3 regions of the Pseudomonas sp. WS 5071 genome follow, and region 3 is predicted to be linked to each of the others. Evidence: riboswitches for the same ligand, from Rfam matches in the RefSeq annotation. Region 3 holds a riboswitch; each other region holds the start of a gene.
What was found. A riboswitch is a leader RNA that binds a small molecule or an ion and turns the genes downstream of it on or off. The one in region 3 is predicted to bind cobalamin.
Positions count from the first base shown of each region.

Region 1 (10,034 bases), on a different contig from region 3:
GAACAGTGGCTCGGCGCCGCACACGATCAGGTCGTTCACGCACATGGCCACCAGGTCGATGCCGATGCTGTCGTGTTTGTTCAGGTTCAGGGCCAGACGCAGCTTGGTGCCAACGCCGTCGGTGCCGGAGACCAAAACAGGCTGCTTGTAACCGGCAGGAATTTCGCAGAGGGCGCCAAAACCGCCGAGGCCGCCCATCACTTCCGGGCGTGCAGTGCGCTTGGCCACGCTCTTGATGCGTTCGACCAATGCTTCACCGGCGTCGATGTCTACACCGGCGTCTTTGTAGCTCAGGGATGGTTGCTTGCTCATAATCCAGGCCTTTAGGGGGGATTCGGGGAGGTCGACCGATCTCAGAGGGCCCGCTGGCAAGTGCTCATCGCTGTGAATGAAGCATTTGCCGGGTGCCCGGCTGTCGCCGGTCTGCGAAGGCGCGCGATTTTATCAGGCTTGAAGGGCAGCGGCCATCCTCGGGCCGACGGGCAGGGTTATATAGCGCGAAAAAAACCTTTTTTAGTCGTACTGGCCGCTGCGGGCAGGCCTGTATAAGGTATACGGGTTCACTTTTGATTTTTTATGACCGCGTGAAAACGCTGCCGCCGCGGTGAATGATTTGGCTTGCGCCCTGTCTGAAACCTGCAGCAGTGGATTTATCGGGTCTTTCAAGACTGCTTTTTTGTCGTCAGGAATATTTCATGCGTTTTCATCACCTTTTAGCTGCAGGCTGTTTGTCCTTTTTTAGTCTGGCGAGCCATGCCGAAATTCTGACCAATTTGTATCAAGTGCGTGAGCCGGTGAGCAGTCAGTCTCCCGAAGAGCGCACCCAAGCCACGCAAAAAGCATTGGAAACACTGGTGATCCGCGTGACCGGCGATGCCAAGGCGCTGCAAAATCCTGGTCTGGATCCGGTGCGCAAAGACCCCCAGCAAATCATTCGTCAATACGGATATGACGCCGGGCCGCCCGAAAGCCTGCAAGTGGATTTCGATCCTGTGAGCACCGAACGTGCGTTGCGGCAGGCGGGCCTGTCGTTGTGGGGCAGCAATCGCCCGGCGTTGTTGAGCTGGTGGCTGAGCGACTCGGTTGAAGGCTCAAGCCTGGTAGGTGACGGGCAGTCGGCCGCCGAACCCCTGCGCCGTGCAGCGCAACACAGGGGTTTGCCCTTGCGTTTGCCGCTGGCTGACTTGAGTGAGCAACTGGTCGGCACGGTCGACAATATTGAAGGCTCCAATCCTGCCCCGTTGCGTGAAGCATCCGAGCGTTATGGCGCCGATGCGTTGCTGGCGGTACATGCCCGTGAAGAGGGCGGCCAGTGGCAAGCTAAATGGCGCATGTGGCTGGGAGATCAACAAGAGCAGGGCAGCGCGCAGGCGGCGGATCAGGCGGCACTGGCCGATGCAGTGATGCTGGCCGTGAGTGAGCGCCTGGCGCCGCGTTACGTGGTCAAGCCGGGCGTTTCCACTGAGCAGTTGCTGGAAGTGCAAGGCATGACCCTAGAGCGTTATGCCTCGCTGGGGCGTTTGCTTGAACCGTTTGGTGGGCAACTCGTGCGCATGGACGGCGACCGTAGCGTGTATCAGGTCAATGGCAGCGCCGAGCAGTTGCGCTCTCAATTAGGGCTGGCGCATTTGCAGGAAATCCCGACGAGTGAAAGCGCGCCGGTGACTGAGGCGGGTCAGACGCCCGCTACGCCTGCCGCGCAGCTACGCTTTCGCTGGTAGGTTTTTCTCTTCTATATAAAGGATGGACGCTTGATGACGGATTCGCGGCGATGGGTATGGTGGGGCATGGCGCTGGTGTTCGCCCTGTTTGTGTATTTCTTGCATCCGATACTCACGCCGTTTCTGGTTGCTATCGTACTGGCGTACATGTTCGATCCTGTGGTGGACCGTCTGGAGAAGTTCGGCTTCTCCAGAACCTGGGGCGTCGTGACCGTGTTTGCGCTGTTCACGGTGATCGTAACGGGGCTGGTGCTGATCCTGGTGCCCTTGCTGGCCAAGCAGTTGATGAAGCTCTATCAACTGGCGCCCCAAGTGCTGGACTGGTTGCAGCACACGGCGGTGCCGTGGGCGCAAAGCAAATTCGGCCTGAGCGACGGCTTCTGGAAGTTCGACAAGATCAAGGCCGCTATCACTGAGCATATGGGGCAGGCGTCCGATATCGTCGGGGTGGTGCTGTCGCAGGCCACGGCGTCCAGCCTGGCGCTGATCGGCTTTTTGGCCAATCTGGTGTTGATCCCGGTGGTGGCTTTCTACCTGCTGCGCGACTGGGACATCATGCTGGCCAAGATCCGTGGCTTGCTGCCGCGCGACCGCGAAGAACAAATCGTTTCGCTGGCCAAAGAGTGCCATGACGTACTCGGCGCGTTTGTGCGTGGGCAGTTGTTGGTAATGCTTGCGCTCGGGGTGATTTATTCCGCAGGCCTGATGCTCGTCGGGCTGGAGCTGGGGTTGTTGATCGGCTTGATGGCGGGTATCGCGGCCATCGTGCCGTACATGGGGTTCATCATCGGCATTGGCGCGGCATTAACTGCCGGGCTGTTCCAGTTTGGTGGTGATCTGTACCCGATGCTCGGGATCGTGGCGGTGTTCATGGTCGGCCAGGCGTTGGAAGGTACGGTGCTCACGCCTTTACTGGTGGGTGACAAAATTGGTATGCACCCGGTGGCCGTGATTTTTGCGATTTTGGCTGGGGGTGAACTGTTTGGGTTTACCGGGGTGTTGCTGGCTTTGCCGGTCGCCGCCGTGATCATGGTGCTGGTCCGTCATGTGCAGGACATGTACAAGGAGTCGCAGGTGTACAAAGGCGAGGAAGACCCGGAGTTATAGGTCTCGTCACGTGAGAAAAAGGCAGGCCGGTCGTGTGACGGGCCTGCCTTTTTTGTTGCACCGCATGGCCCGTTGGAATTGGAAAAAACTCAAATAATCCAAGGCCTTAACGCAAACCTTTGATTTTGCTCGTGGTCTGTTACATTGTGCGCCCGGCTACAACGGGTATAAACTTTGCAAACTTTACACAGAGGCCACTAACGGTTCGTTTGAACTGTTCAGTCAGCATGAAACCGATTCAGCTGCCCCTAGGTGTGCGTCTGCGTGATGACGCTACCTTCATAAACTACTATCCAGGCGCCAATGCCGCTGCACTCGGCTATGTCGAGCGTCTATGCGAAGCCGACGCCGGCTGGACAGAAAGTCTGATTTATCTGTGGGGCAAGCACGGCGTAGGACGTACGCACCTGTTGCAGGCAGCCTGCCTGCGTTTTGAACAGATGGGCGAACCTGCTGTGTACCTGCCGTTGGGCGAATTGATGGATCGCGGCATCGAAATCCTCGATAACCTCGAACAGTATGAGCTGGTGTGTCTGGATGACCTTCAGGCAGTCGCCGGTCGCGCGGACTGGGAAGAAGCACTGTTCCACCTGTTCAACCGTCTGCGCGACAGCGGGCGACGGCTGTTGATTGCGGCTTCGGCGTCACCGCGAGAGCTGCCGATCAAACTGGCTGACCTCAAATCCCGCCTCACCCTGGCCCTGATCTTCCAGATGCGACCGCTGTCCGACGAGGACAAGCTGCGTGCTTTGCAGTTGCGAGCTTCGCGTCGTGGCCTGCACCTGACCGACGAAGTCGGGCACTTTATCCTCACCCGTGGCACCCGCAGCATGAGTGCGCTGTTTGACCTGCTGGAGCAGCTCGATCAGGCCTCTTTGCAAGCCCAGCGCAAATTGACCATCCCTTTCCTGAAAGAAACCCTGGGCTGGTAAACACGCCGTTTCAAGCCGTTTCGACAAATGACAGGCGTCAGAAAACCCGCGTGCCAGAAGGGTGGCAAACGCAGAATTTATCGTCAGGGGTGTAAAACCTTAGATGTCATGACAAAACTGGCGAGTCACATTTAGATCGATTGAATTTGCAAATGAGGATCATAGTTGGCATAGTCGCGGCTACTTTTCCCACAAGCCACGGTCGTGCCCATGCTAAATCGCTTCGCACCCCTCGTGCCCCTCGCACTCGTTACCCTGTTATTTGGTTGCGCTGCGCACTCGCCAGTGTCTCAGCAAGTGGTCGACCAGCAGGCTCATAAGTCATCAGTGTCCCAGGATTCCGCTCTTTATCAGGAAGAACTGGCGACCGAAAAAGAACTGGCGCAATTCTCCGAGAACAGCAAGCCTTACGAGTTGCCAGCGTTGGCTGACAGCATTCTTGAGCGTGGCATGTCCCTGATCGGTACCCGTTACCGTTTTGGCGGCACCTCGGAAGCAGGCTTCGACTGCAGCGGCTTTATCGGTTATCTGTTCCGCGAAGAGGCTGGCATGCAATTGCCGCGTTCAACGCGCGAGATGATCAACGTTGATGCGCCGCTGGTTGCTCGCAACAAACTCAAGCCGGGTGACCTGCTGTTCTTCAGCACCAACGGCCGCGGTCGTGTCAGTCACGCGGGGATTTACCTGGGTGATGACCAGTTCATCCACTCCAGCAGCCGCCGCAGCGGTGGTGTGCGTATCGACAAGTTGGGCGATACCTACTGGAGTAAAACCTTCATTGAAGCCAAGCGTGCACTGGCCATGGCGCCAACGAGCGTAATCGCCCGCAAGTAAAGTTAAAGCTTCACTTGAAGTTTGGCCTCTAAGGGCTAGAATTCAGTCGCATTGTTAAATTCCTGAGCCGCGAAGGTATTGCCTGTCGCGGTTTCAGGTTTCGCGGCCGAGTTGCCGTATCCAGAATCAGGAACGTTCTGTTTATGTCAATCATGGCCCGCTTCTCAGTTTTGACTCTAGCAGCCCTGCTCAGTGCTTGCGCCAGCAACCCACCGCCCGCCCCAGTGGCCAAAAAGCCGGTGGTATTTGCCAATCCCTCTGAAGATTTCTCGCCCATCGCCGCCGATGTGTTGTTCCGTGCGCTGGGTCTGGTGGGCACGCCTTATCGTTGGGGCGGCAACACCCCTGACTCGGGCTTTGATTGCAGTGGCCTTATCAAGTACGTCTACAACGACGCTGCCGGGATTTCGTTGCCGCGCTCGACCCGCGAGATGATCGTGATGAGTGCGCCGAATGTGGGTAAAGACAAGCTGCAAACCGGTGACTTGCTGTTTTTCGCTACCAGTGGCGGGACGCAAGTCAGTCATGCGGGAATTTACGTGGGAGAAGGGCGCTTCGTACACGCGCCAGCCACCGGCGGTACCGTCAAGCTCGACAGCCTGTCCAAAGCCTACTGGCAAAAAGCCTACCTGAATGCCAAGCGTGTACTGCCAACCGAGCAGCACCTGGCCCGCAACCCTTAAGCGGGCCTGTTATACAGAGAGAGGCTGTGATCACACAGCCTCTTTTTCTATTCCGGGCAGCAGTACCTTACTTCGCGGACACCCGCCAGATCTTGTTGCCGACATCATCTGCCACCAACAGATCTCCTTGCTTGTCGATCACTACGCCCACCGGACGGCCCATCGCTTTTTCATCGGCGGTGAGGAACCCGGTCAATACATCCATCGGCATCCCGGTCGGTTTGCCATCGGCAAACGGTACGAAAATGACTTTGTAACCGCTATGGGGTTTGCGATTCCATGAGCCGTGCTGGCCGACAAAAGCCCCTTCGGTGAAGTTCGGCAACTTGCTGCCGTCGGCAAAGCTCAACCCTAATGAAGCGGTGTGCGGGCCGAGTGCATAGTCAGGCGCTAGGGCTTTTGCTACTTGCTCAGGGTTTTGCGGATTCACCCTGGCATCGACGTGTTGACCGTAATAGCTGTAGGGCCAGCCATAAAAGCCACCGTCTTTGACAGACGTGATGTAGTCCGGCACCAGGTCGCTGCCAATCTCGTCGCGCTCATTGACTGCCGTCCAGAGTTTACCGGTCGACGGTTCCCAGCCCATGCCATTGGGGTTGCGCAAGCCGGACGCGAAAATGCGGTGGCTGCCGGTGGCGGGGTCCACTTCCCAGATCGCCGCGCGGCCTTCTTCCTTGTCCGTGCCGTTCTCGCCCACGTTGCTGTTAGAGCCAACGGTCACGTAGAGCTTCTTGCCATCGGGGCTGGCAATCACGTTTTTGGTCCAGTGGTGGTTCAGCGGGCCGCCTGGCAGGTCGACCACTTTGGTCGGCTGAGCGCTGATGCTGTCTTCACCGGCTTGGTACGGGAAGCGCAGCAGTTTGTCGGAGTCGGCCACGTACAGATCGTTGCCGACCAGGGCCATGCCAAATGGCGAGTTCAGGTTCTGCAAAAACACGCTGCGGGTTTCGGCGATGCCATCGTGATTGGCATCGCGTAACAGTGTGATCCGGTTCGCACTGGGCACGCCCGCGCCAGCTTTACCCATGACCTTTTCCATCACCCAGCCGCGAATCCCTTTACTGTCGTCCGGTTTGGGCGGGGCATTGGTTTCCGCCACCAGCACATCGCCGTTGGGCAGCACATACAGCCAGCGCGGGTGATCAAGGTCCTCGGCAAAGGCGCTGACCTGCAGGCCTTCGGCAGCAATCGGCTTGGCTCCCTGCGACCAACCCACGGCGGGGGCGATATTGACCGTCGGGATCAGCGTCTTGTTAGGTTCAGGCAGCTTGGGCGACGGGCCAGTGCCATCCGCCACTTGCAAAGTCGAACTCTCACCACAGGCGGCTAATCCTGCTGCAAGTACGATGACAACAGCGTGCTGGCGCTTGAGCATGTGAATCTCCATGAGTAGGGGTGTAAGTGATAGAGAAGCTTGGCGAGGCAAAGGTTCAGGGTAATGCCATTTTGCTGTGGGTATGTGCACTACCTTTAATTGACGCTCCCCCCCCAACCCTCTAACCTTCGCCGCTTGTTTCAGGTGCTCTGCAGCCATGGGCTGGCAGGGTGAAACAGGGAAGCCGGTGAGGGTTCAGGTGCAGTGCGCCGGGGCCACGATTCCGGCGCTGCCCCCGCAACGGTAAATGAGTCAACACCACGCTAAGTGCCACTGTGTCTGTTCACGGGAAGGCGCGCGGTCAGGGCTGCTTGTGTACAGGCGGCCCGCTCATGAGCCCGGAGACCGGCCTGACCCATCCAGCACCTCGCGGCGGGCGACGGTGTGTCGCTTTTGTTAAATCTCCCCCGCCTCCCGTTTGCTTTTTTCAGCCCCAACGGAGAGCTGCCATGAATGAATCCCCCGAACGCGACGAACGTCATCAGGCGCGCATGCTGCGCAAAAAAGCCGTCATGGACGAGCGCATTGCCAGCGCACCCAATGAGTGTGGTCTGCTGCTGGTGTTGACCGGCAACGGTAAAGGCAAGAGCAGCTCGGCCTTCGGCATGCTGGCCCGCGCCATGGGCCACGGCATGCAGTGTGGCGTGGTGCAGTTCATCAAGGGACGCAACAGCACCGGCGAAGAACTCTTCTTCCGTCGCTTCCCGGAGCAAGTGCGCTATCACGTGATGGGCGAGGGCTTTACCTGGGAGACGCAGGACCGTCAGCGCGACATCGCCGCTGCCGAGGCTGCGTGGGAAGTGTCCCGTGAAATGCTGCGTGATCCGTCCATCGGGCTGGTCGTGCTGGATGAGTTGAACATTGCGCTCAAACACGGCTATCTCGATCTGGAACAGGTGCTGACTGACCTGCAAGCCCGTCCGCCGATGCAGCACGTACTGGTCACCGGACGCTGTGCAAAACCTGAAATGATTGATCTGGCCGACACCGTGACGGAAATGAATGTGGTTAAACACGCTTTCCAGGCCGGCATCAAAGCCCAGAAAGGCATCGAACTGTGAGTGTTCAAGCATGAGAGAGTCGCGTCATTGCCCGGCGGTGTTGATCGCCGCGCCGGCTTCCGGTCAGGGCAAGACCACCGTTACCGCCGCTTTGGCCCGATTGCACCGCAATCAGGGGCGCAAGGTGCGGGTGTTTAAATGTGGCCCGGATTTCCTCGACCCGATGATTCTGGAGCGTGCCAGCGGTGCGCCGGTGTATCAGGTCGATTTGTGGATGGTGGGCGCGCAGGAAAGTCGACGTCTGCTGTGGGACGCCGCGGGTGAGGCAGACCTGATCCTGATTGAAGGGGTGATGGGGCTGTTTGATGGCACGCCGTCCAGCGCTGACCTGGCGCGTCACTTCGGGGTGCCGGTACTGGGCGTGATTGATGGCACCGCAATGGCTCAAACCTTCGGCGCCCTGGCGTTGGGGCTGGCGCGGTATCAGCCGGACCTGCCCTTTGCCGGTGTATTGGCCAATCGGGTGGGCACGGTGCGTCATGCGCAGTTGCTCGAAGGCAGTTTGACCGAAGGGTTGCGCTGGTATGGCGCGCTGTCCCGGGAAACCGGCATCGAATTGCCCAGTCGTCACTTGGGGCTGGTGCAGGCCAGCGAGTTGAATGACCTGGACGCACGCCTGGATGCGGCCGCCGACGCCCTCGCCAGCACCTGCGAGGTAGCGCTGCCACCCGCTGTTGAGTTCGCGGCGCCCGAGCCGGTAAAGGTCGAGCCATTGTTGGCGGGCGTCCGGATTGCCGTGGCGCGGGATGAAGCGTTCGCTTTTACATACGGCGCGAGCTTGGCTTTACTGCGCGACATGGGCGCTGAGCTGCTGTTCTTTTCGCCGATCCGCGACACGCAGCTTCCTGCGGCGCACAGCCTGTATTTGCCGGGAGGCTACCCGGAGTTGCATCACCTTGAGCTGTCGCGTAACCACGCGATGCTCGACGCGATTCGTGCTCACCACGCTGCAGGCAAGCCGTTACTGGCGGAGTGTGGCGGCATGCTCTACCTGCTCGATGCCTTGACGGATGTCGACGGCCAACGTGCTGAATTGGTGGGCGTGCTGACGGGGGAGGCAACCATGCAAAAGCGTCTCGCGGCACTGGCGTTGCAAGCTGTTGACATGCCCGAAGGCCTGCTGCGCGGTCATACCTATCACCACTCGCTGACCAGCACCGAGCTGCAACCCATTGCCCGCGGCCTAAGCCCTAACGGGGGGCGTGGCGCCGAAGCGGTGTATCGCGAAGGCCGTATGACGGCGTCTTATGTGCACTTTTACTTTCCCTCCAATCCCAAGGCCGTGGCTGCGCTGTTCGCGCCCTGTGCTGTGAAGGTGCCATGAGCGACAACGCATTCAGTTCCCAAGAGCGCGCAGCGGTGTATCGCGCCATCGCCGAGCGCCGCGATATGCGCCATTTCAGTGGGGGAACGGTCGCCCCCGAACTGCTGGCCCGCTTGCTCGAAGCGGCGCACCAAGCCCCCAGCGTGGGTTTGATGCAGCCGTGGCGGTTTATCCGCATCACCAACCGTGAACTGCGCGCCAAGGTTCAGGCGCTGGTGGAAGAGGAGCGTGTACGCACCGCACAAGCGCTGGGCGAGCGTTCTGATGAATTCATGACCCTTAAGGTCGAAGGCATCAACGACTGCGCCGAAGTGCTGGTTGCCGCATTAATGGACGATCGCGAGAAGCATATTTTCGGGCGCCGCACGTTGCCGGAGATGGACATGGCGTCGTTGTCCTGTGCCATTCAAAACCTGTGGCTGGCGGCCCGGGTTGAAGGGTTGGGCATGGGCTGGGTGTCGTTGTTCGAGCCGCAAGCACTGGCGGATCTGCTGGGCCTGCCTGCCGGCGCAAAACCGTTGGCGGTGTTGTGCCTGGGGCCGGTCGCGGCGTTTTATCCGGCGCCTATGCTGGTGCTGGAAGGGTGGGCGCAGGCGCGTCCTCTCAACGAATTGGTGTACGAGAACTATTGGGGGGTGAGCCCATGAGTGTGGCGTTGCTGTGCGTCGCCGGGGTGGCGTTGGACGCATTGCTGGGTGAGCCCAAACGCTGGCATCCGCTAGTTGCGTTCGGCCGTATGGCAGACCGCATCGAACAGCGTTTTAATTCCGGTGGACGTGGCTGGCGCAGTCACGGCGTGACCGCTTGGGTGTTGGCCGTGATCCCGTTGACGATTTTGGCCACGGCGTTGTCATGGCTGCCTTATATCGGTTGGCTGGTGGACATTCTGGCGCTGTATTGCGCGCTGGGCATGCGCAGCCTTGGCGAACACGTGCAACCTGTGGCTGAGGCGTTGCGCAGTCAGGATCTGGATCACGCCCGCACCCGTGTGGGTTAT
Region 1 covers NZ_JAAQWY010000032.1:35,698-45,731, reverse strand. Annotated here, with positions in the region: gene purM (phosphoribosylformylglycinamidine cyclo-ligase) at 1-312, opposite strand, end outside; gene HBN61_RS18440 (DUF2066 domain-containing protein) at 696-1,721, shown strand; gene HBN61_RS18435 (AI-2E family transporter) at 1,755-2,828, shown strand; gene hda (DnaA regulatory inactivator Hda) at 3,056-3,760, shown strand; gene HBN61_RS18425 (C40 family peptidase) at 3,971-4,594, shown strand; gene HBN61_RS18420 (C40 family peptidase) at 4,738-5,277, shown strand; gene HBN61_RS18415 (PQQ-dependent sugar dehydrogenase) at 5,345-6,652, opposite strand; cobalamin riboswitch at 6,778-7,020, shown strand; gene cobO (cob(I)yrinic acid a,c-diamide adenosyltransferase) at 7,102-7,713, shown strand; gene HBN61_RS18405 (cobyrinic acid a,c-diamide synthase CobB) at 7,724-9,037, shown strand; gene bluB (5,6-dimethylbenzimidazole synthase) at 9,034-9,684, shown strand; gene cbiB (adenosylcobinamide-phosphate synthase CbiB) at 9,681-10,034, shown strand, end outside.
Region 1: linked by a shared signal. The riboswitch ahead of cobO (cob(I)yrinic acid a,c-diamide adenosyltransferase) and the one ahead of cobW (cobalamin biosynthesis protein CobW) in region 3 are both predicted to bind cobalamin.

Region 2 (10,034 bases), on a different contig from region 3:
CCAGCGTTCCGTAACGGCCAGGTCCTGACCTTTACGCGCGGTGTAACTGTCGATCTGGTCTTTGTCGACCTTGCCCACGGCGAAGTATTGCGCCTGCGGGTGTGCGAAGTACCAGCCGCTGACAGCCGCAGCCGGGAACATGGCGTAGTGCTCAGTCAGGAACACGCCGCTTTTGCCCGCCCGCATTTCTTCGGCTTCAGGATCAAGCAATTTGAACAACGTGGCCTTTTCCGTGTGATCCGGGCAAGCCGGGTAGCCAGGGGCAGGGCGGATGCCGCTGTATTGCTCTTTGATCAGCGCGTCATTGCTCAGTTGCTCGTCCTTGGCGTAACCCCAGTAATGGGTCCGCACCTGTTGGTGCAGCCATTCGGCGCAGGCTTCGGCCAGGCGATCGGCCAGGGCCTTGACCATGATTGAGTTGTAGTCGTCGCCAGCGTCCTGATAAGCCTTGGCCACTTCTTCTGCGCCAATCCCAGCCGTGGTGATAAAGCCGCCCACGTAATCGGTCACGCCACTGTCTTTAGGCGCCACAAAGTCGGCCAAGGAGAAGTTGGGCTTGCCATCGGTCTTGATGATTTGCTGGCGCAAGTGGTGCAGTGTGGCCAATGGCTGGCCGTTTTCGTCATACAACTCCAGGTCATCATCGTTTACCTGATTGGCCGGCCAGAAGCCGAAGACGGCACGGGCGCTGATGAGTTTTTCATCGATCAGTTTCTTGAGCATTTCCTGAGCATCGGCGTACAGCGCGGTGGCGGCTTCGCCCACGACCTCGTCTGTCAGAATGCGCGGGAATTTACCTGCCAGATCCCAGGAAATGAAGAACGGTGTCCAGTCGATGTATTCGGCCAGTACGTTGAGGTCGATGTTGTCCAATACCTTGGCGCCGGTAAACGTCGGTTTCACCGGCTGGTATCCGGCCCAGTCGAACTGCGGCTTTTTGGCTATGGACGCGGCATAGCTCAGGCGCTCGGTGCGCGCACTGCGGTTGGCGGTGCGCTCGCGGACCTCGATGTACTCGTCGCGGGTCTTGCTGACGAAGCCGGCTTTCAGTTCTTTGGACAGCAACTGCGTGGCCACACCCACGGCACGGGAGGCGTCGGTGACATAAATCACGGCGTCGTTCTGGTACTTGGGTTCGATCTTGACCGCAGTGTGCGCCTTGGAGGTGGTCGCGCCGCCGATCATCAGGGGCAAGTGGAAGTCCTGACGTTGCATTTCACGCGCGACGTGGACCATTTCATCCAGCGACGGTGTGATCAGGCCGGACAAACCGATGATGTCGCACTTTTGCTCTTTGGCCACTTGCAGGATTTTCTCGGCAGGCACCATCACGCCGAGGTCGACGATGTCATAGCCGTTGCAGCCCAGCACCACGCCGACGATGTTCTTGCCAATGTCGTGCACATCACCCTTGACGGTGGCCATCAGGATCTTGCCCTTGGCTTCCGGTTTGTCGCCTTTCTCCAGTTCAATGAACGGGATCAGGTGCGCCACGGCCTGTTTCATGACGCGGGCAGACTTGACCACCTGCGGCAGGAACATTTTGCCTGCACCGAACAGGTCGCCAACGATGTTCATGCCCGACATCAGCGGGCCTTCGATGACCTCAATCGGACGCTTGAATGACAGGCGCGACTCTTCGGTGTCCTCGACAATGTGGGTGGTGATGCCTTTAACCAATGCATGCTCAAGCCGCTTGTTGACGTCCCAGCCGCGCCACTCTTCGGTTTCGGCTTCTTTGACACTGCCGTCGCCTTTGTACTTGTCCGCGATTGCCAGCAGGTTGTCGGTGGCGTCAGGGGTGCGGTTGAGCACGACGTCTTCAACGGCGTCACGCAGTTCGGTCGGGATCTGGTCGTAGATTTCCAGTTGCCCGGCATTGACGATGCCCATGGTCAGGCCCGCCCGAATGGCGTACAGCAGGAACACCGAATGGATCGCCTCGCGTACCGGGTTGTTGCCGCGGAACGAGAAGGACACGTTCGACACGCCCCCCGACGTCAGGGCATACGGCAGTTCGTCACGGATGTAGGCGCAGGCGTTGATGAAGTCCACTGCGTAGTTGTTGTGCTCTTCAATGCCGGTGGCCACGGCGAAGATGTTCGGGTCGAAGATGATGTCTTCCGGCGGGAAGCCAACATCATTCACCAGAATGTCGTAGGAGCGTTTGCAGATTTCTTTCTTGCGCGCTTCGGTGTCGGCCTGGCCGGCTTCGTCGAACGCCATCACCACCACCGCTGCGCCATAGCGCTTACACAGTTTGGCGTGGTGAATAAACTGCTCGACGCCTTCTTTCATGCTGATCGAGTTGACGATGCCTTTGCCCTGTATGCACTTGAGCCCTGCTTCGATGACCTCCCATTTGGAAGAGTCAATCATGATCGGCACGCGGGAGATGTCCGGTTCGCCAGCGATGAGGTTGAGGAAGGTCACCATGGCCTTCTTCGAATCCAGCATGCCTTCGTCCATGTTGATGTCGATGATTTGCGCACCGGCTTCAACTTGTTGCAGGGCCACTTCCAGGGCTTCGGTGTAGTTGTCTTCACGGATCAGCCGGGCAAAGCGCGCCGAACCGGTGATGTTGGTGCGTTCGCCTACGTTGACGAACAGCGAGCTGCGGTCAATGGTAAACGGCTCAAGGCCTGACAGGCGGCACGCCTTGGGAATGTCGGGGATCTGGCGCGGTGCGTAACCGGCCACTGCCTTGGCGATGGCCTCGATATGGCCCGGCGTGGTGCCGCAGCAGCCGCCGACAATATTCAAAAAGCCGCTTTGGGCGAACTCTTCAATCACCTTGGCCGTCTGCGCGGGCAGTTCGTCGTATTCCCCGAACTCATTCGGCAGACCGGCGTTAGGGTGTGCCGAGACGTAGGTGCTGGCTTTGTTCGACAGCTCTTCAAGGTACGGGCGCAACTCGCTGGCACCCAGCGCGCAGTTCAAGCCCACCGAAATCGGCTTGGCATGACTCACCGAGTTCCAGAAGGCTTCGGTGGTCTGGCCAGACAGGGTGCGGCCGGAGGCGTCGGTAATGGTGCCGGAAATCATGATCGGCAACTCGATGCCCAACGTTTCGAACACGCCTTGCACGGCGAAGATTGCTGCCTTGGCGTTAAGCGTGTCGAAAATGGTCTCGATCAGGATCAGGTCCGCGCCACCCTCGATCAAGCCCTTGGTGGCCTCGGTGTAGTTTTCGACCAATTCATCGAAGGTCACGTTGCGGTAGCCGGGGTTGTTGACATCCGGCGACAACGAGCAAGTACGGCTGGTCGGGCCCAACACGCCCGCCACGAAACGCGGTTTGTCCGGCGTTTCAAGCGTTTTGGCATCGGCCACCTTGCGCGCCAGCCGAGCACCTTCTACGTTGAGTTCGTAGGCAAGTGCCTGCATGCCGTAGTCAGCCTGGGAGACTTGAGTGGCGTTGAAGGTGTTGGTTTCGAGAATGTCGGCACCGGCATCCAGGTACGCTTTCTCAATCGAACCGATGACATCCGGGCGAGTGATGACCAGCAGGTCGTTATTGCCCTTTACGTCACTCGGCCAGTCGGCAAAGCGTGTGCCACGATAGTCGTGTTCCTCTAGACGGTAGCTTTGGATCATAGTGCCCATGCCGCCATCGAGAATCAGAATGCGCTCTTTGAGGGCGTGCTGAAGTGCTTGGAGACGAGCGCTGCGGTCAGACATAGGACTACCTGTTAGAGCCATGCAAAAGATGGCAAAGCATAACAAACCTGCGTGGGATTTGATCGTTCGCCATTTTTCATGAATTTCATTCATGTTGAGGCGAGTCTTCGACGGGTAGAATCGCGACAATTTTTAATATCAGGACAATGGCACATGTTTTTTCGCCTACTCACCGGCGCCGTGACGCTGGTGGTGTGCAGTACAGCGTTGGGCCAAACCCCGCTCGTTAGCCCGGCTATTTCATACACCCGGGATATCCAGCCGATCCTTACCGAAAAGTGCGTCGCTTGCCACGCCTGTAACGATGCGGCCTGCCAGCTCAACCTGGGGAGCGCGGAGGGCGCAACCCGGGGGGCGAGCAAAGTACCTGTCTATCAGGGTGATCGGACCACTGCTGTGGCGCCAACACGGATTTTCTACGACGCCAAGGGCCCGCAAGAGTGGCGCAATAAAGGTTTTTACTCCGTGCTGGACGCCCAGGGCGCACAAGCGGCACTCATGGCGCGCATGCTGGAACTGGGCCACAGCGCTCCGTTGACGCCAAACGCCAAACTGCCTGAAGAGATCGTGCTGGGGCTCAACCGTGAAAACAGTTGCCCGGCACCCGGCGAGTTCAACAATTACGCGCAAAAACATCCCAAGGAAGGCATGCCGTTAGCCGTCACTGGCCTGACCGATCAGCAATACATAACGGTGCAGACCTGGTTAGCGCAGGGCGCGCCGGTCGATCAACATGCCATTCAGCCGACGGCAATTGAAGCCACTCAGATCGCCGAATGGGAAGAGTTGCTCAATCGCCCGGGCTCCACCGAAGCCCTGGTCGCTCGCTGGTTGTATGAGCATTTGTTCCTGGCCCATGCCTATTTCGACAACGGCGTGCCGGGGCATTACTTCCAGTGGGTGCGTTCGCGTACGCCCAGCGGGCAGCCGATTGACCTGATCGCTACGCGGCGCCCCAACGACGACCCGGGCACCACCTTTTATTACCGGATCATGCCGGTCCAGGGGGTGATCGTTCACAAAACACACATCACCTATCCTATGGGGCAGCGCAAGCTGGAGCGGGTCAAACAACTGTTTTACAGCGGTGACTGGCATGCGGCCAAGCTACCGGGGTATGGGCCACGAGGGCGTGCCAACCCGTTCGAGACCTTTGAAGCCATCCCTGCCGTCGCCCGTTACCAGTTCATGCTGGATAACGCCGAATACTTTGTGCGCACCTTTATTCGCGGGCCTGTCTGCCGCGGCCAGATTGCCACGGACGTGATTCGCGACAACTTCTGGGCCGTGTTCCAGGAACCTGCCCGTGATCGCTACGTGACTGACGCCGTTTACCGCGGCAAAGCCACGCCGTTGCTGGCGATGCCAGGTCAGATCGACGACGTGGGCAGCATCATCTCGCTGTGGCACAACTACCGCGACAAACGTAATGAGTATGAAGAGTTGCGCCAAAGTGCATACGCTGAAATGCCGCCGCCAAGCTGGTCGACCTTGTGGGCAGGAAATGACAACGCGCTGCTGACCATCTTCCGTCACTTCGACAGTGCCAGTGTCAGCAAAGGGTTGATCGGTGAAGTCCCGCAGACCTTGTGGCTTTTCGACTACCCGCTACTGGAACGCACCTACTATCAACTGGCGGTCAACTTTGATGTGTTCGGTAACGTCTCGCACCAGGCGCAGACGCGCCTGTACTTTGACCTGATCCGTAACGGCGCCGAGGTTAACTTCCTGCGTCTGATGCCAGCTGATTCGCGTGCGGCCATTTTGGGCGACTGGTATCAGAACAGTGGCAAGCTCAAGATGTGGATGGATTATCGGAAGATCGACACCGGCACTGCGACGGGCATGAAGCTCGACCCGGCAGACCCGAAACGCGATTTTGCCCTCAAGCTGATTGAGCGCACCGGAACCCTCAACGCACGGCCTGACCCGATTAACCGTTGTTCGGGAGCCTACTGTTCGCGGCCCAACATTGCTCAGGCCTTCCAGTATGCGGAGCAATCGCTCAGCCGCCTGACGTCGCGCCCCGCAGCCGGGTTGCCCGTTATCAATCGACTGCCCGAAGCCAGTATGCTGCGCATCGAAAGTGCTGATGGCACGCGTGAGATGTACAGCCTGTTGCGCAATCGCGCGCACACCAATGTGGCGTTTATGCTGGGTGAGGAATATCGCCTGCAGCCTGGGCTGGACACGCTGACGATCTACCCGGGTGTGCTTAGCAGTTATCCGAACTTCATGTTCAACATCCCGGCCGGTGAGGTTGAGGCGTTTGTCGTTGCGATGGAGAAAAGCCAGGATCAAGCCTCGTTTGATGCCATCGTCCAGCGCTGGGGGATTCGCCGCAGTCATCCGCAATTTTGGGCGTACTTTCATGACATCGGCGAATACATCAACGAAACCGATCCGGTAGAGGCCGGCGTGCTGGACATGAACCGCTACGAGAACCTGTAAGGGTCATTTGTTTCACCCACATGGGGTGTGGCTTTCCTGACAAAAATACTAGGACTTTGTCAGGCGCGCCGATTGGCGTAAACTGCGCCCCATGTCTGCGAGGAGATTCCATGAGCGCCATAACGATTACCGACGCCGCCCACGATTACCTGGCTGATCTGCTGTCCAAGCAGAACACCACGGGTATCGGCATCCGCGTCTTCATCACCCAACCGGGTACGCAATACGCTGAAACCTGCATTGCGTATTGCAAGCCAGACGAAGTCAAACCTGAAGATACCGCCCTGGGCCTGAAAAGCTTCACCGCCTGGATCGATTCGGTCAGCGAGCCGTTTCTTGAAGACGCCGTGGTGGACTACGCGACCGATCGCATGGGCGGCCAACTGACCATCAAGGCGCCCAACGCCAAAGTGCCCATGGTCAACGCTGACAGCCCGATCAACGAGCGCATCAATTACTACCTGCAAACCGAGATCAATCCCGGCCTGGCCAGTCACGGCGGTCAGGTCAGCCTGATTGAAGTGGTTGAAGACGGTATTGCGGTCCTCAAGTTCGGCGGCGGTTGTCAGGGATGCGGCCAGGCCGACGTGACGCTGCGCGAAGGTATCGAACGCACGTTGCTGGAGCGTATTCCCGAGCTCAAGGGTGTGCGTGACGTGACCGATCACTCGCAGAAAGAAAACGCCTACTACTGAGTTAACAGTCGCAAGGTGTTCGCTGCGAGCAGCATAAAAAACGGTGCCCCGTGAGCACCGTTTTTTTATGCCTGTGTTTTACGCGGGCGACTGTCAGGGGCGATACACGTGCGCGTGCCCAGCCCGGTAAAGCGAAGACTCGCTGAAGCTGTCGTTGGCCAGCACACGACCGACCAGAATCAATGCCGTGCGCCTGAACCCTTTGGCTTGAACCCGCTGCACAATGTCAGCGAGGGTGCCGGTGACTGCATCTTGATCAGGCCAACTGGCACGGTGGATCACCGCAATCGGGCAGTCACTGCCGTAATGCGGGGTCAGCTCGGCCACGATGCTGTCCAGGTTTTTAACCCCCAGGTGAATGGCCATGGTTGCTTTATGGCTGGCCAGACTCGCCAGCTCTTCGCCTGCAGGCATCACGGTTTTTTCCGCGTATCGGGTCAGAATCACCGTCTGCGAGATGTCTGGCAACGTCAGTTCGGCTTCCAGCAGAGCGGCGCAGGCGGCGGTCGCCGTGACCCCTGGGATGATTTCAAACGCAATGCCCAGCGCCCGCAGGCAGCGGATTTGCTCGCCGATTGCGCCATACAGGCTGGGGTCGCCTGAATGCACGCGGGCCACGTCCTGGCCTTGAGCGTCGGCAGCGGTGATGTGCGCGATGATTTGTTCCAGATGCAACTGGGCGCTATTAATCACCCGTTCGGCCTGATGGCCTTCCAGCACTGCGGCGGGCACCAGTGAACCGGCATAAATGATCACCGGACAGCTGCGGATCAGGCGCTGGCCTTTGACCGTGATCAGCTCTGGATCGCCGGGGCCGGCCCCGATGAAATAAACAGTCATGGCAGTCTCTTGAACGATACAAAACAGAGCGCCGCTTGAACAACGCTCATAGTGAGGCGGTGGAGTATCGCCTGATTACAGCCCGGTCGCTAACGCAAACGTCGCGTTATCAGAGGTTTGGCGAGTGACCCGCAGCGTCGCGCGTTGACCGGTCACTCGCTCGCAGAGGGCCAGTGCAGCACTTTCAGCCACCCCGAAACAGCCCGTGTGGGCGTACGAAACCGGTGACTGGTGACTGAGCCGGGGGGCAAACACGGCAAGCTGCTGTGCACTGAATACCTCGAAGGGCAGTTTCAACTGCTGCGCCAACTGGATCAGGCCGGGCTCGTCCCGTTTTGAATCAATACTGGCCAAGGCCCGTATTGCACTGAGCGCGATCCCGGCATGGTTCAGAGACTCATTCATGAGCGTCAACAGTTCTTCAGCACTGCAGCCGCGCCGACAGCCCAGCCCGGCCACGAGGGTTTGCGGGGTGGGCGGCGGCGTCATGCAGCGTACTGGCCATCAGTCTTGCGCCGGAACCACCACGCGCTGATAACCCCCAGTGCCAGCCAAAAGGCAGCGTTGGTCAATTGCGAAGCCACCTTGAACTGCGTTTCAAGTGCTTGCGGTGCCAGGCTGGCGTGGACCAGCGGCTGTGGCGCGCCCATGACATGAGGCATGACCAGAATCACCACCCCTAGCACTTTTAGCGCGCAGTGCCTGCCAAATACCACGAGTGCAATCGCAACGGCTGTCGACGCGGCGGTACTGACCCACCAGATCTGGCGTTGCAGCAAATCAGCCGCAGCCGTGCCGGGTAGTTCCGGCGGCAGTCCCAGTGTTGGGGCGAGACAAAATGTGGCATATCCAGCCAGCCCCCACAGCACCCCTTGAGAGGTACGGGTCGGCGTTCGCAGTGTGTAGAGGCCTGCGAGCATCAACGCGAATCCCACGGCGACCACCAAATTGGCACCGGTGGTCGACACCAGGCGCTGCCAGCCATCCTCGGGTTCCCAGGCTTCAGCGGCATGGGTGTGGCCGGGCAGGGCGGAGTCAGCGTGTTCATGCGTGTGACCCGCAGCAGGCGTCTCGAAGGTTTCTGCTTCAAGGATCAGTGGCGCCACCCAAAAGCTTTGCAACAGCGTCAATAACAGGGCAGCCAGCAAACCGGTAAAACCGGCGGTTTGAATGATGCGCTTCATCATGGGCTCGCCTCTCAATGGCACGGGAAGGCAGCGCTGTGACGCGTGTCGTGTGCGGCATTGTGCACCGCGTCAATATGGGAAAAGCCCGCGAAGTAAACGAGAAACGCCCCAAGCACGGTTGCGCCGACAGCCGCTACGATACGCTGGCTGTGAGTGGCGGTGGTGGCTGCGGATTGTGTACGGCTGGTGCTGACTGACATGGCGCTTCCCTCTGGTGAGCAGCGGGCGAAAAAGCGCAAGAAAACCCCGCGAACGGTGCTCGCAGGCTTTAACAGCGCCCGCCCACCGCGGGTTTGTTATTCGATATGAGCAGGCCGGTCTCCGGGCTCACAAGGGGTTCAAGTCATCTGAACCTGCGAACATCACCTTCCCATGCATGAGCACAGTGGCTTCGATGTTCCGCTTGTTTACCGTTGCGGGGGCAGCACCGGACTGATCAAGGCGATGAACGCCTGACGCACCGGTTTCCCGTTTCACCCTGTGAAGGGCACCTGATACAAGATGTGTAGGAGAGCATGACAGCGGTGGACGCGTCAATTCACGTCTCAGGCAAGAAGGCTCTTGACCTTGTCGCGCAACTGATCGATCGAAAAGGGCTTGGCGATCACCGAGGTGTTGCCCACGGTATCTATGCTCTCGGCATAGCCGCTGGCGAACAGAATTGGCAATGAGGGGCGTAATGTCTGCGCCTGTTTAGCCAGTTCTCGGCCATCCATCCCCGGAAGTCCGACATCGGTCATCAGCAGATCAATGACTTGCTTCGCATCGCCTATATAGGTCAGTGCACATTCACTGCCATCAGCTTCCAGTACATTGAATTCGAGTTCTTCCAGCACATCCACAATCAGCATGCGAACAATGGCATCGTCTTCAACAACGAGGATGGTGGAGGGTGTTGCAGACATAGTGGGTATCCCGAAAAAATGTGAATGCGGGTGAAGGCCAAAAAGCATCGGCTTGCACTATCAGTAAGCTGCAACCGCGCACAAGTTCCCGTCGTTGTACGAAAAACTCCTTCGTACAAGGTGTGCAAGGATAGCTGTATGTAGCTTTTCAGTGCAGCTCTTTGTACGAATATGTACTTATTTGAGGAAGAAAATAGATTGTTTGCTCGGTAATCCGGCAAACTTACGGTTTTTTACACTGTTCACGGGCCAGAAAAATGAATGCACCTGCATCG
Region 2 covers NZ_JAAQWY010000013.1:63,403-73,436, reverse strand. Annotated here, with positions in the region: gene metH (methionine synthase) at 1-3,681, opposite strand, end outside; gene HBN61_RS10285 (fatty acid cis/trans isomerase) at 3,835-6,132, shown strand; gene nfuA (Fe-S biogenesis protein NfuA) at 6,243-6,827, shown strand; gene cobM (precorrin-4 C(11)-methyltransferase) at 6,921-7,667, opposite strand; gene HBN61_RS10270 (cobalamin biosynthesis protein) at 7,743-8,156, opposite strand; gene HBN61_RS10265 (CbtA family protein) at 8,153-8,854, opposite strand; gene HBN61_RS10260 (CbtB domain-containing protein) at 8,866-9,054, opposite strand; cobalamin riboswitch at 9,150-9,364, opposite strand; gene HBN61_RS10255 (response regulator) at 9,400-9,759, opposite strand; gene HBN61_RS10250 (response regulator) at 10,017-10,034, shown strand, end outside.
Region 2: linked by a shared signal. The riboswitch ahead of HBN61_RS10260 (CbtB domain-containing protein) and the one ahead of cobW (cobalamin biosynthesis protein CobW) in region 3 are both predicted to bind cobalamin.

Region 3 (10,034 bases):
TAGCCCGGCCACACGCTCGATTCGGCGCCGCCGTCCACTTCAAGGATTTTACCGGTGACCCAGCGCGAGGCCGGGGAGGCGAGGTACAGCGCAGCGGCGGCAATATCTTCCGGCTCACCGAGGCTTTGCAGCGGGGTGGCCTTGATCATGCCTTCGCGCATGGGCACCGGCAGCACGCGGTTCAAGGCATCGGTGAGGATTGGCCCCGGTGCAATCCCGTTGACCCGCACGTGCGGCGCGAAATCCTGCGCCAACAGACGTGTCATGTGGCTCAGCGCAGCCTTGGCAGTGCCATAGGCGCTGAACTGGGTCTGCGCATATCGGGCAGCACCTGACGTTATGTTGATGATGTTGCCGCAGCCAGCCTCGCGCATGTGCGGCACACACAGCTGGGTCAAGTGGTAGGCCGACGAGACGTTGAAACGCATGATTTCTTCGAAGCGTTCAACGGTCAGGGTCAACGGATCATTTGGCCCGGCGCCCCCGGCATTATTGACCAGGTGGGTGATGCGTCCCATGTGCTCGCGTGCCTGGGTGATGAGGGCTGCGCGCTGTTCGGCGTCATTCACGTCGCACTGCACAGCCAGGGCGCGTCGCCCCAGGCCGCGCACATCCTCGGCCACCGCTTCGACATCGCTCAGGGTGCGAGCAGCCAGCACCACGTCGGCGCCTGCTTCGGCATAGGCCAGCGCGATGGCACGGCCGATGCCGCGCCCGCCGCCGGTGATGACGGCCACGCTGCCAGTGAGGGTAAAGCGTTGAATGATGTTCATGAAAATCCCTTGTTTTTGTTCTTGGAAGGCCTGCGCATCATGCACAAGACTCAGCGTGGCGCCCACAGGTCAGGCAGGCCGGGATCGCTGGCGGCAATCAGGCGCTTGAGTAGCACCTTGAGCGCCTGTGCATCGCCGGGGCCAAGCTTGGACGACAGGTCTTCTTCGACCGCCTTGGCCAGTGCCAATTGCTGCACCGAGGTCTCGCGGCCTGTGGCGGTCAGCACATAACGCGGTGCCTGATGACTGCCCTCGACGGCCACCAGATTTTGTTTCTCCAGAAAGCGCATGCTGGCGGCCGTCACGACGTGGCCTGTATAGCTGACGAAGGTGTTGATTTCGGACAGGCTGAGGTTGTCACGGATGCACAGCACCGAGAGGATGAAAAACGCGTGTTCGTCCAGTTGCTGATTGCTCAGCAAACGGTGCAAGGCGTCCAGCAATTGGTAGTGCGCACGCCCGAGCAAGTACCCGAGCAAGTCCTCGGTGTAGCTGCACTCGGGTGGCGGCGGGGTGGTGGCCAGACGCAGTTCACTGCGGGGTTTGCGCGTGGCCAGGGCATATTGCCCGCTCTGGAACGCAAGCGGGGCGCGGTCGCTGTGATCGAAAGCGAGCACTTCCCCGACAAAAATCACGTGGTCGCCGCCTTCGTACTGGAACGCGGTACGGCACTGAAAACGTGCCGTGCAGTCCTGTAACAACGGGGCCTCACTGATGCCGTTGTCGAGCTGGATTTCTGCGAACTTGTTCTCGCCCTGCATGGCAAAACGACCTGACAGCGGCTCCTGCTCAGTGGAGAGCACGTGCACGTTCCAGTGTTTGCCGCTGGTAAAGACCGGCAGGCTGCGCGCGGTCTTGGCCAGGCTCCACAACACCAGAGGCGGGTTGAGTGAGACCGAGTTGAAGCTGTTGGCGGTGATGCCGATGGGCGAGCCGTCTTCCGCCTGTGTGGTGATGATCGTCACCCCGGTGGTGAACGTGCCCAGCGCCGTGCGGAACGCCTGCGGGTCGAAGCTGCTTTGCATTGCCATGACGAACCTCATGGATTGAATTTTCGTGCGTGCAGTATTCGCCGCCAGGCCACGCACTACATCGTCTCAACGGACTAACGTAGTCGGCCGATTATCGTCCGATCGGACGAGGCTTTTGGCACCGCGATTGGCTAGTTTCCACGTCACTAACCCGCCGGTTTTTTTCACAGGACTTGCCCATGACCTCCATCTTCGCCACTCCCGAGCAACTGTCGCAGGTGTTAACGGCCCAAAAGGAGGCGTTTATCGCCCACGGTCACGTCAGCGCTGAACAGCGTCGGGAGCGTCTGCAACGAGTGATCGACCTGGTGGTGCGCTATCAGCAACCCTTGGTGGATGCTATGGACGCGGACTTTGGCGGCAGGCCCCAAGGGTTTTCGCTGATGAACGACGTGATCGGTTCGCTGGCCTCACTCAAGTACGCCCGCGACCACCTTGAGCACTGGATGGAAGACGAACCCCGTGAGGTCTTTGCACCCTACGGCCAGTTGGGCGCCAAGGCGTGGGTGATGCACCAGCCCAAGGGCAGCGTCGGCATTATCGGCACCTGGAATGCGCCACTGTTTACGTTGCTCAGCCCGTTGGCGTGTGTGCTGGCGGCGGGTAATCGGGCCATTCTAAAACCCTCCGAGGTGGTGCCGCGCACCGCCGCGGTGGTGGCCCGAGCGTTTGCCGAGCTGTTCGACCCCCTTGAAGTGGCGGTGGTTAACGGTGATGCCGAGCTGGCGCAGGTCTTCACCTCGCAGCCGTTCGATCATTTGGTGTTCACCGGCAGCACGGCGGTAGCGCGTTCCGTGATGCGCAATGCGGCCCTTAACCTGGTGCCGTTGACGCTGGAATTGGGTGGCAAATCGCCCGTCATCATCTCGCACACAGCCGACCTGGCCAAAGCGGCGTTTAGCATTGCAGCTGCCAAGGGCAATAACGGCGGGCAGATCTGTATTAACCCGGATGTGGTGTACGTACCGCAGGGGTTGCTGGATGACTTTCTGGGCGCGCTGCGCACCGCTTATGGCGAATTGTTCCCGCGCATCGACGACAACCCGGACGTGGTGGCGGTGATTAACGCCCGGCACTTGCAGCGCGTCGAAGGCTACGTGCAGGACGCCCGAGACCGCGGCGCACGCGTCGAGAGCTTTCCGCAACCGTTGCCGGTGGATGAGCAGCAGCGGCGTCGGCCTTTGCAGGTGGTGGTGAACCCGCCTCGCGACAGCCAGATTTTGCACGAAGAAATCTTTGGTCCGGCGCTGGTGGTGCTGCCATACGCGCAGCTGGACGAGGCGCTGGCAGACATTCACAGCCGCGAGCGTCCCTTGGCGCTGTATTACTTTGGCCAGAGTGAAGAAGAGCAACGGTACGTGTTGCAACACACCTGGTCCGGTGGCGTGACGATCAATGACGTGATGATGCACGCCGCGCTGCACGATGCACCCTTCGGCGGCATTGGCGCGTCCGGCATGGGCCATTATCACGGCCGTGAAGGTTTCCTCGAATTCAGTCACATGCGCACGGTGTTCAAGGCGCCTGCCAACGACCCGCGTCGTGAGTGGGGGCTGTTGCCGCCCTATGGCGAACACTTTTTACCGACGATGCAATCGATGGTCACGGCCGATTGATTACACCGCGTGCGGCCCCCAACACAACCACCCAGCTGGAGAATGACTGTGCCAAAGCCCCCTGTGTCCATGGATGAACTGCAACCCCCGGCTGGCTGGCCACGCCGCCATGTGCTCAAGGCCGGAGCCGTGGCAGTGGGTGCCGGGCTGTTGGGCCGTTTTGCCCAGGCGGCTGACAGCAATGCGCTGTCGCAAACCGATTACCTGAAGCTGGATGCCTGGGGCATGGCTGATGCCGTGCGCAAGGGCGAGGTCAGCCCGCAGGCGTTGCTGGCAGCGGCGATGGCGCGCTGTGATGCGGTCAACCCCAACGTAAACGCGGTCAACCTGCGTCACGATGAATACGCCACAACCTTGCTCAAGACCCGTCAGGGCAATGGTACGTCCACTTCCGGAAGCCTGGCTGGCGTGCCGATTCTGGTTAAAGACCTCAATACTTATCTGCAGGGTACGCCCACCACCAATGGCTGCCGCTTGTTCAAGGATGCTGACGCGGCACCTTATACCAGTACCTTGATTGCCCGTTATCAAGCGGCCGGCGCCGTACCGTTTGGCAAAACCACGTGCCCGGAATTCGGCCTGACCACGACCACCGAGTCGTTGTTGTGGGGGCAAACCCGCAATCCGTGGAACCTGGCCATGAGTGCGGGCGGCTCTTCCGGCGGGGCCGCGGCGGCGGTGGCGGCCGGGATTGTGCCCGTCGCGCATGCCACCGATGGCGGCGGTTCGATTCGGATTCCGGCCTCGTATTGCGGATTGGTGGGGCTCAAGCCTGGGCGTTATCGCACGCCCAGCGGGCCGGGCAAGTTCGAAGGCTGGTTTGGCGCCAGTGTCGGCAACGTGGTGTCGCGCAACGTGCGGGACATGGCGTTGTTTCTGGACGCAGGGCAGGGCCATGAAGCCGGTAGCCCGTATTGGACGAAACCCCTGGCCCGGCCTTACGTCGAGGAGTTGCAGGCCGCGCCGGGGCGCTTGCGAATCGGTATGGTAACCGATTCGCTGACCGGTGCGCCACTTGACCCTGACGTCGCCCGGGTACTGGATGAAACCGCTCAGCGCTTGTCGGCATTGGGCCACCACGTAGAGCCTGTGCGTTTGCACGTTGATCCACGGCAACTGTTTGGGGCTCATGGCGCAGTGATCGGTGACGCACTGCTGAGCCTGGTCCACGACCGCGAGCAGGCGCTGGGGCGCAGTGCGACACCTGAAGATCTAGAGCGCATTACGCACGTGGTGTTGGGCAACGCGCAAAAAGTGACCGGCGAAGCGTTGTACCGCGCCCGCCAGTCGTTCGAGTCTATAGGTGGCCACATGGAGGAGCAGTTCCGGCAGCGCGACGTGATCCTGTCGCCGGTCACTGCTAACGTCACACCGGAGCTGGGGTTGCTGAGCCTCGATCAGCCCTGGGACAGTTATGCCCACAACGCCATGGGCAGTGCCGGGTTTACCGTGCTGGCCAATGTCAGCGGGCAGCCAGCCATCTCGCTGCCGGTGGGCATGAGTGGCACTGGCATGCCCATTGGCATGATGCTGACCGCCCCGATGGGCGGGGAGGATGTGCTGCTGCGCCTGAGTGCGCAGCTGGAACAGGCGCACCCGTGGGCCAAATTGCCCACCCTTTGATGCACCGGCCCGCGTCTTGACATTGACCTGTTACAACGCACTGCGTAGCCTTGCGCGTTCGAGGTTCTTCGCGTCGCGAAGCTAAGAAGGGAACGCGGTAAGCCGCGGCTGCCCCCGCAACTGTAAACGGTCAATTGCCTTGCAGTGCCACTGCTCCCTGGAGCGGGAAGGCGCAAGGAAAGGCGCAGCCACCGGCTGCTGCCAGCCGTCAGCCAGGAGACCTGCCTCGTGAGCGTTTTTTACTTCAACCGGGCGGGGTGATCCGGTGGCGAATACGGCCGTGCAGTGCGTGCGGCCGTCGTCCCGTATGCCCGCCGCTTTGCCAAAGGGCATCCGATGAAAACACTGGCCAAAACACCCGTCACCATCGTCACCGGCTTCCTCGGCTCGGGCAAAACCACCTTGCTGCGTCACATGCTGGACAACGCGCAGGGCCGTCGCATTGCCGTTATCGTTAACGAGTTCGGCGAGTTGGGCATTGATGGCGAAATCCTCAAACAGTGCTCCATCGGGTGTACCGAAGAAGAAGCCAACGGCCGCGTGTATGAACTGGCCAACGGCTGCCTGTGCTGCACCGTTCAGGAAGAATTCTTCCCGGTGATGCGCGAGCTGGTGGCGCGTCGCGGCGACATCGACCACATCTTGATCGAAACCTCCGGCCTGGCGCTACCAAAGCCGCTGGTCCAAGCGTTTCAATGGCCCGAAATCCGCAGCGCCTGCACAGTCGATGCGGTAATTACCGTGGTCGACAGCCCGGCCGTGGCAGCGGGTACCTTTGCTGCCTTCCCGGATCAGGTGGATGCCCAGCGCAAACTCGACCCGAACCTGGACCACGAGTCGCCGCTGCATGAGCTGTTTGCCGACCAATTGGCCAGCGCCGACTTGGTCATCCTCAACAAAGCCGACCTGATCAGCCCTGAAGACCTGGCCAAGGTGCGTCTGGAAGTCGCTGAAGAACTGCCGCCTGCAGTGAAAGTGATCGAAGCCAGCAGTGGCCGTTTGCCGCTCGACGTGCTGCTGGGGCTGGGTAACAGCTCGGAAGCGCACATCGACAGTCGCCACAGCCATCACGATCATCACCATGAAGGCGATGACCACGACGACCACGATCACGACGCATTCGACTCCATTTCCATTGAACTGCCCCAAGCCGAAGAGCGCGTGTTGCTGGATGCCCTGACGCAGTTGGTGATCCGGCACGGCATCCTGCGGGTCAAGGGTTTTGCCGCGATCCCGGGCAAGCCGATGCGCTTGTTGATTCAGGGCGTGGGCACCCGCTTTGACAAGCACTTCGACCGCGCCTGGGCGGCGGATGAGAACCGCGTCACCAAGCTGGTACTGATTGGCCAGGACCTGGACGCCGCGCTGCTGGAATCCACCCTGCGCACAGCACTGAGCGCATAAGCCATGCATTTGCTCAGGACCCAGCCCGGTGGCTTTGTATCGGACGACAACATTGCTGACTTGGGGCAAACCCCCGCCGAGCTGGTAATCCTGTGCAGCGGCGACTCAAGCCTGGCATTGCTGGCCGAAGCGGCGCAGCAATTGCCTGAAGATTACCCGAGCCTGCGCTTGGCCAACCCGATGCAGGTTCAGAATCACGCCTCGGTCGACCTGTATGTCGATCAGGTGCTGCAACACGCCAAGGTCATCCTGCTGTCGTTGCATGGCGGGATTGGCTATTGGCGCTATGGCATCGAACAGTTGATGCAGTTGGCCGAGCGCGGCGTGACCTTGATCCTGGTGCCCGGCGACGACCGACCGGACCCTGAGCTCAGCGCGCTGAGCACAGTGCCCGCCGAACAGGCTGAACGCCTTTGGCATTTTTTGCGTCAGGGCGGGCGGCATAACGCACTGCAACTCTACAACTGCCTCGCTAGCCAATGGCTGGGGCGCGCTTACCCGTGGGGCGAGCCGCAGGCCCTGCCGCGTACTGCGATTTATCACCCGGTGCACCCCAACCCGCAGCTCAGCGACTGGCAGGCAGATTGGCAGCCCGGCTTGCCCGTGGCCGCCTTGCTGTTTTATCGCTCGCATTTGCAAGCGGCCAACACCGGCTTTGTGGATGTGTTTTGCCAACGCCTGCAAGCAGCGGGGATCAATCCGTTACCCCTTGCCGTGGCCAGCCTCAAGGAACCGGGGTGCCTGGCGGTGGTGCAAGACCTGCTGGATGAGGTCGACGCCGCCGTCATTCTCAACACCACCGGTTTCGCTCAGTCCAGTCCGGAGGCTCCGCACCTGCGGCCGTTCCGGCGCGACATCCCGGTGATTCAGGCAATTTGCGCCCAGGACAACGAACCCGGCTGGCGTGCCAGTGAACAAGGGCTTGGCCCGCGCGACCTGGCCATGCACATCGCGTTGCCGGAGCTGGACGGGCGCATCATCAGCCGTCCCATCAGCTTTAAAGATCTGGCCTGGCGCAGTGAGCGCAGTCAGTCAGATGTGGTGTGTTATCGCGCTCAGCCCGAGCGCATGGACTTTGTCGCGCAACTGGCGCGACGCTGGGTTGAGTTGGCCCGCGTGCCCAACCCGCAGAAGCGCATCGCGTTGATCCTCGCCAATTACCCGACCCGTGACGGGCGTATCGGCAACGGGGTAGGGCTGGACACCCCGGCCGCGGCGTTGAATATCCTGCGGGCCTTGAAGCAACAGGGTTATCCACTCGAAGGCGAACTGCCCGAGTCCGGCACAGCGTTGATTCAAGCGCTGCTCGGCGGCGTCAGCAATGACCTGGAAAGCCTCGACCTGCGCCCCTGCCACCAAAGCCTGGGTCTGGACGAATACGCGGCGCAGTTCAGGGCGCTGCCGCCCGCTAATCAACAAGCCGTGCTGGCGCGCTGGGGACGACCGGAAAATGACCCGATGTTTCGCGGCGGCCGACTGATGATTGCAGGCCTGCGCTTTGGCCTGACCTTTGTTGGGATCCAGCCCGCCCGAGGCTATCAAGTGGATGCCAGCGCTGTTTATCACGACCCGGATCTGGTGCCGCCCCATGGCTATCTGGCGTTCTACTTCTGGCTGCGGCACACCTATGGCGCGCATGCTGTCGTGCACGTGGGCAAACACGGCAATCTGGAGTGGTTGCCGGGTAAAGGCGTGGGGTTGTCAGATGAATGCTGGCCAGACGCTTTGCTGGGCCCGTTGCCCAATATTTACCCATTCATCGTGAATGACCCGGGCGAAGGCGCACAGGCTAAGCGTCGCACACAGGCGGTGATCATCGACCACCTCATGCCACCGCTGACCCGCGCCGAAACCTATGGTCCGTTGCGCGACCTCGAGCTGCTGGCGGATGAATATTACGAAGCGCAGTTGCTGGACCCGCGCAGGGCGCGAGAGTTACAGCGCGACATTCTCAAACTGGTGCGCGAAACCCATATCGACCGCGAACTGGAGCTGGACGAAAAGCTCGATAGCGACGCCGATGCGGCCATCTGGCTGCCGCGTCTGGACACGTACTTGTGTGACCTGAAAGAGTCGCAGATACGCGACGGGCTGCATATTTTTGGCGAGTCGCCCGAGGGCCGTTTACGCATTGATACGCTGCTGGCGCTGCTGCGCATACCCCGTGGCGACGGGCGCGGTGCGCAATCCAGTGTGTTACGGGCGCTGTCCAAGGCGTTCGGCCTGGGTTTCGATCCGCTCGATTGTGCGCTGGCCGAACCCTGGACCGCGCGACGCCCGGCGCCATTGTTGGCCGTCAGCGATGCCCTGTGGCGCACCGCTGGCGACACCCGCGAGCGCCTTGAACTGTATGCCGCCGGGCTGATCGAACACGCGCTGGCAGGCACATTGGCACTGCCCTGCGACGATCAATGGGCCGAGGTGCGGAGCATTTTTGACGCCTTGCTGCAGGTGGTTGCACCCCGGCTCGACGCCTGCGGCCCCGCCGAGATGCAGGGCATGCTCGACGCGCTCCAGGGTCGCTTCGTGCCAGCCGGGCCCAGTGGGGCACCGAGTCGCGGGCGGCTGGATGTACTGCCCACAGGGCGCAATTTTTTCTCGGTGGACGTGCGCAACCTGCCGACCACCACCGCGTGGCGCATCGGTTTCCAATCCGCCAATTTGATCCTTGAGCGCCACTTGCAGGATCACGGTGATCATCTGCGACAACTGGGGTTGTCCGTCTGGGGCACGGCCACCATGCGCACCGGTGGCGACGATATCGCCCAAGCCATGGCGCTGATGGGCGTGCGCCCGGTGTGGGCCACTGGCAGTCAGCGCGTGGACGACTTTGAAATCCTGCCGGTGAGCCTGCTCGACCGGCCGCGGGTGGATGTCACGCTGAGGGTGTCGGGGTTCTTCCGCGATGCGTTTGCTAACCTTATTCGCCTCTTCGATGCGGCCGTGCAGGCTGTGGCAGCACTGGACGAGCCGGATGACGTGAACCCGCTGGCGGCCAAAGTGCGCCAGGAACGCGCGCAGTTGGAGCGCGAAGGGCTGGCCCCGGAACTGGCGGCGCGTCAGGCTGGCTGGCGGGTGTTTGGCGCCAAACCCGGCGCCTATGGCGCCGGTGTGCAGAACGCCATCGACGGGCGTTTGTGGCAGAGCCGTGACGATCTGGCCGAGGTCTATCTGAACTGGGGCGGCTATGCCTATGGCGGCGCCGATGAGGGCACCGCGGCCCGCGGCCCGTTCGCCCAGCGCCTCAGCCAGCTGCAAGCGGTGGTACAGAACCAGGATAATCGCGAGCACGATTTACTCGACTCCAACGACTATTACCAGTTCCAGGGGGGCATGCTCGCTGCCGTGGAGAGCCTGAGTGGCGGGCAAGTCGCCAGTTACCACGGCGATCACAGCCAACCGGATTTACCGAAGATTCGCACCCTCAAGGAAGAACTGAACCGGGTGGTCCGTTCCCGTGCGGCCAATCCGAAGTGGATTGAGGGCGTCAAACGGCATGGCTATAAAGGCGCGTTTGAAATGGCGGCGACCCTGGACAACCTATTCGCGTTCGACGCCACCACGCACCTGATCGACGACCATCAATA
Region 3 covers NZ_JAAQWY010000041.1:17,888-27,921, forward strand. Annotated here, with positions in the region: gene HBN61_RS20570 (glucose 1-dehydrogenase) at 1-773, opposite strand, end outside; gene HBN61_RS20575 (flavin reductase family protein) at 824-1,804, opposite strand; gene HBN61_RS20580 (coniferyl aldehyde dehydrogenase) at 1,984-3,420, shown strand; gene HBN61_RS20585 (amidase) at 3,490-5,043, shown strand; cobalamin riboswitch at 5,088-5,286, shown strand; gene cobW (cobalamin biosynthesis protein CobW) at 5,380-6,447, shown strand; gene cobN (cobaltochelatase subunit CobN) at 6,451-10,034, shown strand, end outside.